DNA from 2 places in the Agrobacterium sp. DKPNP3 genome. Region 1 is predicted to be linked to the other one. Evidence: predicted binding sites of a transcription regulator. Region 1 holds the regulator's gene; the other holds the start of a gene.
What was found. Region 1 encodes LexA, which represses DNA repair genes until DNA is damaged. Its sites were predicted from a motif close to TGTTCNNNNTGTGTTCNG; they were not measured.
Positions count from the first base shown of each region.

Region 2: the regulator LexA is predicted to act here: its motif matches at 2,467-2,484, upstream of dinB (DNA polymerase IV).

Region 1 covers NZ_JBQYSN010000058.1:85-5,920, reverse strand. The annotation lists gene ACUTJJ_RS16045 (ComEC/Rec2 family competence protein) at 1-1,633, shown strand, start outside; gene ACUTJJ_RS16040 (glutathione S-transferase family protein) at 1,653-2,330, opposite strand; gene lexA (transcriptional repressor LexA) at 2,587-3,309, opposite strand; gene purU (formyltetrahydrofolate deformylase) at 3,535-4,380, opposite strand; gene ACUTJJ_RS16025 (ABC transporter ATP-binding protein) at 4,494-5,159, opposite strand; partial or broken gene ACUTJJ_RS16020 (ABC transporter ATP-binding protein) at 5,216-5,836, opposite strand, start outside.
Region 2 covers NZ_JBQYSN010000155.1:358-5,820, reverse strand. The annotation lists gene ACUTJJ_RS24440 (IS3 family transposase) at 1-18, shown strand, start outside; gene ACUTJJ_RS24435 (3'-5' exonuclease) at 563-1,288, opposite strand; gene dinB (DNA polymerase IV) at 1,349-2,437, opposite strand; gene ACUTJJ_RS24425 (hypothetical protein) at 2,599-2,907, shown strand; gene ACUTJJ_RS24420 (AraC family transcriptional regulator) at 3,573-4,475, opposite strand; gene ACUTJJ_RS24415 (SDR family oxidoreductase) at 4,574-5,332, shown strand; partial or broken gene ACUTJJ_RS24410 (alpha/beta hydrolase family protein) at 5,371-5,463, shown strand, end outside.

The DNA.
Region 1 (5,836 bases):
CGAGCGCATTCGCACGACGATCGGAGGCGACGCGGGTGCCTTCGCCGCCTCCATCGTCACCGATGAGCGACAGGCCATATCGCCGGAGACAATGGAGGCGTTGCGGGTGTCGGGGCTTGCCCATATCGTCGCCATATCCGGGCTCAACATGGCCCTGGCGTCAGGCATCTTCTTTGTCGGCATGAGGATGGGATTCAGCCTGTTTCCGGCCTTTGCCCAGCGACGGCCAGTCAAGAAGATATCCGCCTTCGCAGCGCTCGTGATGACGCTATGCTACTATCTGATCTCCGGCTTCGCGGTTTCCGCTGAACGGGCCTGGCTGATGATGTCGATCATGTTGGTCGCGGTGCTGTTTGACCAGCCGTCGCTCAGCCTCAGAAATGTCGCGCTTTCCGCTCTCATTGTTCTCGCGCTCTCGCCCTCCGAAGTGATGGGGCCAAGCTTTCAGATGTCTTTTGCCGCGACAATCGCGCTTGTTTCCGCCTACGCCGCCTGGAGCCGCCGGCGTAGTGTTCGCGAGCGTCTTTATATGGGAAGAAAGCCCAGCTGGATCACGGTCGCGCAGATGGCAGGCGCTGTGATGGGGGGCGTCATCACGACGTCCCTGATTGGCGGGCTTTCGACGGCAATCTATTCCGCCGAACATTTCCAACGTGTCACCACCTATGGACTTTTCGCCAATCTTGCCGCGACGCCGCTGATGTCGCTGATTGTGATGCCCTTCGGTCTGATCGCCATGCTGCTGATGCCGTTCGGGCTCGACGCGCCATTTCTGAAGGTGATGGGCTATGGCATGGCGATGGTCATCGAGGTCGCGGACGAAGTTGCGTCCTGGGGCGGAAGCGCAGCGACCGGACGCCCGCATGGCTGGTTCATCGGTATCGCCTCGGCCGGCTTTCTGCTGCTCACCCTGTTGCGCACCCGCCTGGCGCTCTTGGGCATCCCGCCTCTGCTGCTTGCCTTCGGGCTCTCGGCAACGACATTTCAACGCGATCTGCCGGATCTCCTCGTTCATGAAGATGGCTCGCTGGTGGCGCTTCTTGCCGATGAGAAGGTTTACACCACGAGAACCCGACCCCATGGCTTTATTTATGACCAGTGGCAGAGGGCGCTGCTGCTTGCTAAGACACCGCAGGCGCCGGTTATTCTGCAGCGGGACCGGCCAGAGACGTTTACCAATAAAGCAAAGCTGTCGCAGGAGGAGTTGAGAGCCGCCGCACGCGAGATGGCGGTTGCGCTGAAAGCGGGAACGCCGGGCGTTTTCACCTGCAAGCCGGGTCGCTGGTGCGTGGCGCAGGCACAGAGCGGCGAATGGATCATCGTGCTGGAGGAAGGGCGTCTGGCTGGAAAGGCATGTGACATCGCCGACGTCGTCATTGTTTCCCAAAGAACCTCGTTTTCACACTGCCGCTCAGGCGCGCTGCTTCTCAATCGCGGCATCTTGCGCCGCATTGGTTCAGTGGAGATCAACTTCGCGTCAGCCAATCAGCCGGGCGTCGTCGAGAAACTGCGCGCTTCGACCGCAGGCATGAACCGGCCGTGGAGCGAACATCGATATTACGATTGGAAATCTGGTCGCTACGAGCATGAGCTACCGGAAACGATCACGCGTCTGCTGGCGGCGTCGCAATGATTGCCGCCGGCAAAGCGTCTCAAGCCTTCGCGCGCAGATCCGCAGTCAACTGACCGATGCTGGCGATTTCGGCTTCATGCGCCGGGTCCCGCCACATTTCTTTCAGGCCTGCCTCATACCATTCGCGCATGGCGGGCAGGGCGAGCAGGCGATCGCAATAGGCCTTTGCTGCGGGGGATAGATCCGCACCGTAAGTCTGGAAACGGAATGCCACGGGGCAGAAGAAGGCATCCACTGCCGTGAACTTCTGGCCGGCGAGATAAGGACCACCGAAGGTCGAAAGGCCTTCGCTCCATAAAACATCGATACGCTTGATATCAGCTGCCAGCCCGGCATCACCGCCGTTTGGCGTGACACGAATGCCGACCGACATGGGGTAGAGATTGCGCAGCGACGAAAATCCCGCATGCATTTCGCTTGCCGCCGAACGCGACCAGGCTCTGGCCTGCTTGTCGCTTGCCCAGACCCCTTGATGACGCTCGGCGAGATATTCCGCGATCGACAGCGATTCCCAGACCGTCACACCCTCATCGACGAGGCAGGGGACCTTGCCGGTGGGAGAAAAGGTGGAAAATGAGACGCCTTCGCCAAAGGGAACGAGTTTCTCTTCAAAGGCAATACCGAGCGTGCGCATCAACACCCATGGCCGCAGCGACCAGGAGGAGTAGTTCTTGTTTGCGATATAAAGATCGTACATGGCGTGTCTCCTGACTGTGTCGCAGTTTTATACCAGCGACGTTGCGGCGAATATCGCAAAGAATCCATCGCACTCATAAAGCCCGTTGATGGGTGAACGACATCATGCCGAATTCGTGCCTTGACCCTTTCAAAAGCACCTTCATCGCTTCAAAAGAAAAAAAAGCGCATCAATCCACCGGAATGACGCGCCATTCATCTTGAAGGCTAGATATGTCTTGCCAATCGATCCGCTTTTATCCGGACCGGCGGCGGCATCAATGATAGCGCCGGATAAGCCCCACCAGCTTGCCCTGAATTTTCACCCGATCAGGCCCAAAAATGCGGGTCTCGTAGGCCGGGTTTGCAGCCTCCAGCGCGATGGACGCGCCCTTGCGGCGGAACCGCTTCAGCGTCGCCTCTTCATCGTCCACCAGCGCCACAACGATATCGCCCGGATTGGCCGTATTGCCATTGCGGATGATGACCGTATCGCCATCGAAGATGCCGGCCTCGATCATCGAATCGCCCTTGACCTCAAGCGCGTAATGTTCACCTGAGCCTAGCATGTCCACTGGAACGGCCACGTCATGTGTATTGTTCTGAATGGCCGAGATCGGCACACCGGCAGCGATCCGGCCCATGACAGGTACGGTCGCCGCACCTGCAATGTCATTTGCGGGTGCCTTGGGAGCAGGGGGCGGCTCCGGCGTTTTCGGTTTGCCGAGACTGCCTTCGATAACGCTCGGTGAGAAGCCGCGCTGCGGCCTTGCGCCCGGCGTATAAGCCTCCGGAAGCTTGATGACTTCGAGCGCTCGCGCCCTGTTGGGTAGCCGGCGAATAAACCCGCGCTCTTCGAGCGCCGTGATCAGCCGGTGGATGCCGGATTTGGAAGCGAGATCGAGTGCATCCTTCATTTCATCGAAGGAGGGCGGCACGCCGGACTCTTTCATTCGCTCATGAATGAAGAGAAGCAATTCCTGCTGTTTGCGCGTGAGCATGAGGAAAACACCCTTGAGAATCGTCGCTGGAGTCGCGAAACAAATACAGAACGAACACTATATGTTCCATATGTGTTCCGCAATCCCCTAAAATCTGGTTAAGCTTCGCTCGGATTTACATTTCGCAAATTGGAGGTAACCAAAGCTCCAGAAGTCGTTCCCAGGCGAGGCCCCGACGCGTCCCATTTGTTCCGCGTTTCAGGTCAGGGTGTAGATCGAGCTGTGCTATCGCGCGAAAACGACCGTCTTGTTCTTGTTGAGAAGCACCCGGTCCTCAAGGTGCCATGAGACCGCCCGGGCCAGCACGCGTCGCTCGATGTCGCGTCCCTTACGGACCAGCTCATCCGGCGTATCGGCGTGGCTGACCGGCTCGACGTCCTGGCAGATGATCGGCCCTTCATCGAGATCGCGGGTGACGTAATGGGCCGTTGCACCGATCATTTTGACGCCCCTCTCATGGGCTTGGTGATAGGGCTTTGCGCCTTTGAAACCAGGCAGGAAGGAGTGATGAATGTTGATGCAGCGCCCGGATAAGTATTCGGAGAAGTTGTCCGACAGGATCTGCATGTAGCGGGCAAGAACGACGAGGTCGGTGCCCGTTTCTTCGATGATGTCCTTGATGCTTGTTTCCTGTTCGGCCTTGTTGTCTTTTGTCACCGGCAGGTGATGATACTTTATCCCGCCCATCAGCGTGAGGTTCAGGGCCTCGCGGGGGTGGTTGCCGACGATGCCGACGATCTCGGCATTCAATTCGCCGATGCGGTGGCGATAGAGAAGATCGCCGAGGCAGTGGTCGAAGCGGGAAACGAGCAGCAGCAGCTTGCGCGGCGCACCTGCTCGACGCAGCGTGGCGTCGAGAGCGAAGCGATCGATCTCCGCGGCAAGTCCATTGCGAAAGCCTGCCTCGTCGCCGGCCATGGAGAAGGCGACACGCATGAAAAACATGCCCGTTTCATGGTCGTCGAATTGTTGAGCTTCATAAATATCGCCGCCATGCTGTGCGATGCGGCCCGAGACCGCAGCGACAATTCCGCTTCTGTTGGGGCAGCGCAGCGTCAGGACGTAATTCATCTAAAGCCTCCTGGAAGATGGAGTTGCGGTTGGACTGCTGTCATAGCGGCGCCCACGCGGAGCCACGCCCCGTTTCCACGGGGCCGAGCGTCAGCACGAAGCGGTCGCGGATGTCACTGGATGGCGTGTTCGCCCGGCCCGAGATAACTCGCCATCAGAGCGGGATCGACGGCGAGTTCGGAAGCTGGGCCTGAGCGGCGCACTTCACCAAGTTCGACGAGATAAGCTTCGTCGGCAATTTCGAGCGCGGCGCGGGCATTCTGCTCGACCAACAGGATGGAGACACCGGTTTGACGCAGGTCGGCGACGATACGCAGGATTTCGGCGACAATCAGCGGTGCAAGTCCAAGGCTCGGCTCATCGAGAAGCAGCAGTCTCGGCCGGCTCATCAACGCCCGCGCGAGCGCCAGCATCTGCCTTTCGCCGCCGGACAGTGTTCCGGCGAGCTGCTTGCGGCGTTCGCGAAGGCGCGGGAAGAGTGTGTAAACAGCATCGCGTGTCTCGTCGCGCTCCTGACGGGAACGCAGGAAACCGCCAAGTTCGACATTGTCCTCAACCGTCATCGAGCCGAATAATTCTCGCCTTTCCGGCACCAGGCAGAGGCCGGCGGCAACGCGGCCCTCGATCGTCTCGGGCACCGGCGCGCCGTCGTAAAGAATGGTCCCGCGCGAAGGCACGACACCCATGATGGCGTTGAGCAGCGTGGTTTTCCCCGCTCCGTTCGCCCCGATGACCGTGACGATGCTGCCCGATGTCATGGATAGCGAGATGCCGTGCACCACTTCCGCCCGGCCATAGGCAACGTGGATGTCTTTGATGTCGAGTAGATGTCCGCTCACGCTGCCCCCCCAAGATAAGCCGCGATCACGGCCGGATGTTGCCGGATTTCAGCCGGCTTGCCTTCGGCGATCAGGGTACCGAAATCGAGCACGACGATGTGGTCGACCAGCCCCATGACGAAACCCATGTCATGTTCGACAAGCAGGACGCTAACGCCCTCGGCGCGCAGTTTTTTCAGCAGCGTCGCGAGCTCCTGCTTTTCCCCGTGGCGCAGACCGGCCGCCGGTTCGTCGAGTAGCAGCAGGGTTGGGTTGAGGCAGAGCGCGCGGGCGATTTCCAGAATTCGGATCTGCCCGAGAGCGAGGTCGCCGGCGGGGCGGTCGCGATGGGCACCGAGACCGACGCGATCGAGCTGATGCGCGGCTTCCGCAAGCAGAGCTTGCTCCTGTTGTCGCTCCAATCGCAAGAAGCTTCGGAAGACGCCGGCATTGCCGCGCAGATGCGCGCCGAGAGCGACGTTTTCGAGGACTGACATGGTCGGAAGGACCTTGGCGTGCTGAAAGGTTCTCGCGATGCCGCGTTTGGCGATGAGCCGCGGATTGAGGCCCGAAAGCGTCTGTCCCTGATAGGTGACGTCACCGCCCGAAAGGTCGAGGATTCCGGTGATGAGATTGAA
Region 2 (5,463 bases), on a different contig from region 1:
GCCCAGCAGGCGGCTTAGTTTGAAGTGCGTCGCTGGTCCAGCCCGAGGGGTTCACTCCCTTAGACGCATAATTTCCATTGGGAATTGAGCCATGTGAACCTTCCCCAAGGCGGAGAGCGACGGGGGCAACGGAGTGATCCACATGAGACTTTTAAACATCACCCGCCGGATGGCAATGCGCGAGAAGCAGTGGAGCCGCGAGATCCAAATTTCAGGTATTAGAGCGATTGCTTTGTCTAACTTATGACCTTTGCGGACAACAGTCGCGGCCCGGTACCGTTCGACTTGTCCTCTCTTCCAATCGTTTTATCGACCCTGGATCGTTGTTGCCAACGATCAGGTGCTTGCGACCCCTAAGGGATCTCAGGAGAGCCGAGCAGTCTCCTGCTTTCGCCCATAGAAGTCTCCCAGGTGCCAGACTTCGTCGTCATCGTTGACAATCGAATTCTAGTTCTGGATAAGCGCTGCACCGTGGGCAGCCACCTCCGGGAAAGGGCGATGATCGATCCGGAGAACGCGCTTGACATGGCGGTCGGTACTGTTGCGCTGACAGATCACCTCGTCACAGGAGCGTCCCCTGGGCAGGCTGGAGCGGCTCCATTTCCTGGCGTTCTCCGCGCCGTGCCAGTTCCGTCTGAGCGCTGAAGCGGATGTCCATGTCCCGATCACGCGCGAAGTCCTCAAGCGCTTGATCAGAGATCCGATCCCACCCTTTGCCGCGGTCGGGGCCGGCGGGAACGCGGGGCAGCAGGCCGGGTTCGCGGCTCCAGACCAGGAGTTGATTCAGAGATGTCGCATTCAACAGGTCACGGAGATGATGGGCAGTGACATAGGCGTCGGGCATGGCGCGGTGGGCCGGGAGGCCGATCTCATGCACAAGACCCTCTGGCATGCGCTGGTAGCGCAGCATCTGGTTGGAAAAACGCGGCAGTTCCGGCCAGACTCGCAAAGCCGATTTCCAGGTGCAGATCCATGGAGTTTCACCGGTGAAGCGCGGAGTGCAGTAGCGCTGTTCGAAGCCTGCCCGGTGCGCCGCCAAGGCATCCAGTCGCCCCGGAGGTCGCAGTATGCTTGCGGCGATCTCCTTCCAGAACGGCGCATCGGCCACCTGGCTGTCCAGGATATGATGAACGGCGATGGTATCCGGTTTCATAGGCCGTCCGGGATTGACCAGTAGTGCTCCACGCTCCTCGATCACCTGCCACAAGCCGTCGTCACCAAGAACGACATCCTGCCAGCCGATCTCGCAGACATCGTTCGGGCCATTGCCGCCCGTCTCGAGATCAATGACGCGAACTCTGGGTAAATGGCTTTCGGAAATCCTGATCGATCCTCTTGTTGAACCCGATCATAAAGCCAGATCGAGCTGCGATTGTTCCTCGTCATGTTCTGTCTGATCGCTAGTCAGCGAGGAGAGCGTCACGCCAAGCAGCCGGACCGGACGCTTGAAAGGATAGACGGTGGCAAGCAGCGTCGATGCCGCCTCCATGATTTCAGCAATGCCAGTGACAGGAGACGTGCCCGTCCTGCTTCGGGTTGCCTGTGTGAAGTCCGAATACTTGATCTTCACGGTCACCGTCTTGCCGCTGATCGATTTTGCCTGACAATGCGACCAGACTTTCTCCGCCAACGGTTTTAGCTCGCTCGTGGCGAGAGCGAGATCGTGGATGTCGTCGACGAACGTATCTTCCGCGCCCACCGATTTCCGAATTCGGTCGGGCCGGACAGGACGCTCGTCTATGCCGCGAGCGATGCCATAAAAGTAGGGGCCGGATTTTCCAAAGTTCTCTGTCAGGAACTGTAGCGATTTCGATTTGAGATCAGCGCCGGTTTCGATGCCAAGGCGGTGCATCTTCTCGGCGGTGGCTGGGCCAACGCCGTGAAATTTCTTGACCGCGAGCCCTTGGACGAAAGACGGCCCGTTCTTCGGCGTGATGACGGCCTGGCCATTCGGCTTGTTGAGGTCCGACGCCATCTTGGCGAGGAACTTGTTGTAGGAAATGCCGGCAGATGCATTGAGCCCGGTGACGGTCTTTATCTTCGCACGGATCTCCAGCGCGATCTCGGTGGCGATCGGCATCTCTCTAAGATTTTCCGTCACGTCGAGATAGGCTTCGTCAAGCGATAACGGTTCGATCAGCGGCGTGTATTCGGCGAAAATCTCGCGGATCTGTTGCGAGACGGAGCGATAGACCTCGAACCGTGGTTTCACGAAAATCAGGTGAGGGCACTTGCGAGCTGCCGTCACCGAAGGCATGGCTGACCGCACACCAAACTCGCGGGCCTCGTAGCTTGCCGCGGCAACCACACCACGAGCAACCGCTCCCCCAACCGCGAGAGGTTTGCCGCGCAGGTCCGGATTGTCTCGTTGTTCGACCGACGCGTAGAAGGCATCCATGTCGACATGGATGATCTTGCGAGCGGATGGTGCGGTCATGACGTTCATGCGGATCGGTCAAGGCAGATGAAAACAAAGAGAGAACATAGCAGCCGCCCGGTACGATTCCAACCCGACCAGATTAAGTTTTCCATTTGGATCGAAACAACCCGACCCCAGCGACGTTTGGTACAGGAGGACCAAAACGCAGGGAGAAACTCATGTCTGACGATAGCACCACGACGATCCGCGCAACCTTCAAGACCCGCGCGGCCGCGGACCTTGCGATTGAACATCTTGTGCAGCAGCATGGAATTTCCCGGCCAGATATTTTCGTGCAGCCGGTCGCGTCCAATAACTCTGCCGGATCTGCTCCATCGGGCGGCGACGTCTTGCGCGATGGCGAGGGGCGAACCGACGCACCGCTAGAGGGCGAAATCGAAGTGTCTGCCGACATCGCAGCTTCGAAGATCGCCGCCGTGCAGCGGAGTTTCGGCGATCTGGACGCAATCCGGGTGTCGGGACGGTGAGCAAGCCGGAGCCGGTCGAACCCGCTCTGGCCGGGAAAGCCCGGGACTAACCAGGAAGAGAGCCCCGCCCGGCTTTATGGCACTCAAGAAGCGTCCAATTGTTGGACCGCCAACGGCATCCATGACCAGTTTGAAATCCTGTCCGACTGTTTCAACGGTCGTCTGTGCGCCGTTTCTCTTGTCGCAGACCGCCACGGGCAAGATCGTGACCGGTCTTGCTTTGAAGTATCCGGATGTCTGGCTGAAACCACCACGGAAGATCGGGCCGTCGACAGGATCGAGGAGGGCTATGACCTTGCGATTCGCGTCAACCCGACGCCTGACGAGAGCCTCTCGGGTGTCGAGCTTTTCCGCATGACCGTCTCGTTGACGTGCACGTCCGGATCTCTCCCGCCCCGGTTAGGGTTAGCTCGCTCCGGGCGTCGTCCGGGGAGGAGCAAGTCCGGAGACCTGGAATGTCATGACGTCCGCCGGCCCTGCTAAGATCGGGATCTCGCTGATGGGACCTTCCAGCACTGCGGCGACATCGAAGGGTTCGAGATCGCGCTGTGGAGCGGTGTCTCTTAAGTGCGCGGGCCTCTGCCTTCAGTGATTTCCTGAAGCAGCTTTTCCCTAGACAACACCCGAAGCATTGGCCGCCTATATCGTCGGTGAGGTCGGACGCTTTAAGCCGCAGCAGCAACTGCGCGAGAATAGGCGCCAGGCGGCATTCCCACATGCCGATTGAAGGCGACGCTGAAAGCGCTTGTCGATCCATAGCCGACGCGCTGGGCGATGTCGGCCATGGGCATATCTTTGCGTAGGAATTCCTTCGCAAGCGCCATCCTCCACCCCGTCGCGTACTCCATTGGCGCGACCCCAACTTCCTTGCGGAAGCGATCGAAGAAGGTGGAACGGGACATTGCAGCTTCCCTAGCAAGCGTTTCCACCGTCATGCTTCGACCTGGATCTTGGTGGATCCGGCGCAAGGTCGGCGCCAGCAGCGGATCGGCCATGCCACGCAGGAGACCCGGCGGCGCTTTGGCACTTGCTGCCGAACGTAGTGCATCGATGAAGAGAACCTCCAGCAGCCGGTGAAGGACCATCTCACGCGCGACACGGTCAGCTCGCGTCTCTTCATTGATCATGAGGACCAGAGCCATCAGTCGCTCTTCACCATGAACATGAATGACTTCCGGCAACAGCGATACGAGAAGAGCCTTGTCATCCGAGCCGAAAGCACAATGCCCGACCAGGGCCTTGACCTCCGACCGCGCTTCCGGATCGCCCAGGCGAAAGACGCCGGGGCTGGTCTCCAGACGTTGCGCAAGGGCCCCGCGTGGCGGCGGCTCCATGCTGCTCATCGTAAATGAGAAAATCTTTGGGACCAGGACGAAGTCACCCGCAGTGAGCACCATTGGCTCATGTCCGGCAAACGTCATCAGGCAACGGCCTTCGACGACGGCGCAGTAGAAGGGGCTTCCAAGCTCCGTCCGCTCGACCAGCCACTGGCCACCGCCCGTGACCAGCTTTGAAATGGAAGGGATCGGCTTCAACAGGGACACGACTTCAGCGACAGGATCGGCCATACATTTGGACTTCCGCTAAACACTCTTGGACATGTGCATATAGCAAGTCCGGGAAACCAGGTCCATCTTTAGGCGAGTTAAAAGCCAGGAGACAGAACGTGCCAAAGATACTCATCACCGGTTGCTCGTCCGGTTTCGGCCTCGCCATCGCGCAGAAATTCTTGGACACCGGCTGGGATGTCGTCGCCACCATGCGCAAGCCGCGAAACGACTTGCTTCCTCCTAACGACCGGCTCGAAATCCTGCCGCTCGATGTCACGAGTGCAGACAGCATCGCGAAGGCTATCGAAGCCGCCGGCTCGATCGATGCGCTGGTCAACAATGCCGGCGTCGGCATGCTCAATGTGCTTGAAGGCTCGGAGATGTCTAAGGTCCGCGAACTGTTCGAGACAAACGTCTTCGGCGCAATCGCGATGACCAAAGCGTTGCTTCCGCAGATGCGGGCCCGTTGCTCAGGCGTCATCGTCAACGTCAGTTCCGCCGTCACGCTGAGGCCGCTGCCCGCGCTGTCAGTCTACAGCGCCAGCAAGGCAGCGCTCAACGCATTCACGGAGAGCCTCGCCCTCGAAACGGCGCTGTTCGGCATCCGCGCCAAACTTGTTTTGCCTGGCTCGGCTCCGATGACGGGCTTCGGCAAGAATGCTGTCTCGCGCATGGGCATGGAGATTCCCGAGCCATATACCGCCTTCGTCCATGACTACATGACGAAGCTGCGTTCGGGCAATGAGGTTACGACGGCGGATGCGGTAGCTGAGGCCGTCTGGAGGTCTGTGACCGAGATCGACGCGCCGATGAAGATCCCGGCCGGCGCCGACGCCGAAACCGCGTTCCGCCAAACAGTTCATCTGCTCGCCTGAACATCACAATCCAAACCCACCTTTGAAGGTCCAGACCCATGAACAATCTGATCAATCTCGCCAGACATATTCCGACACCTGAAGCCACTCTCACCGTGGCATACACGCCAATCCGTCTTTCGATGCCGGGC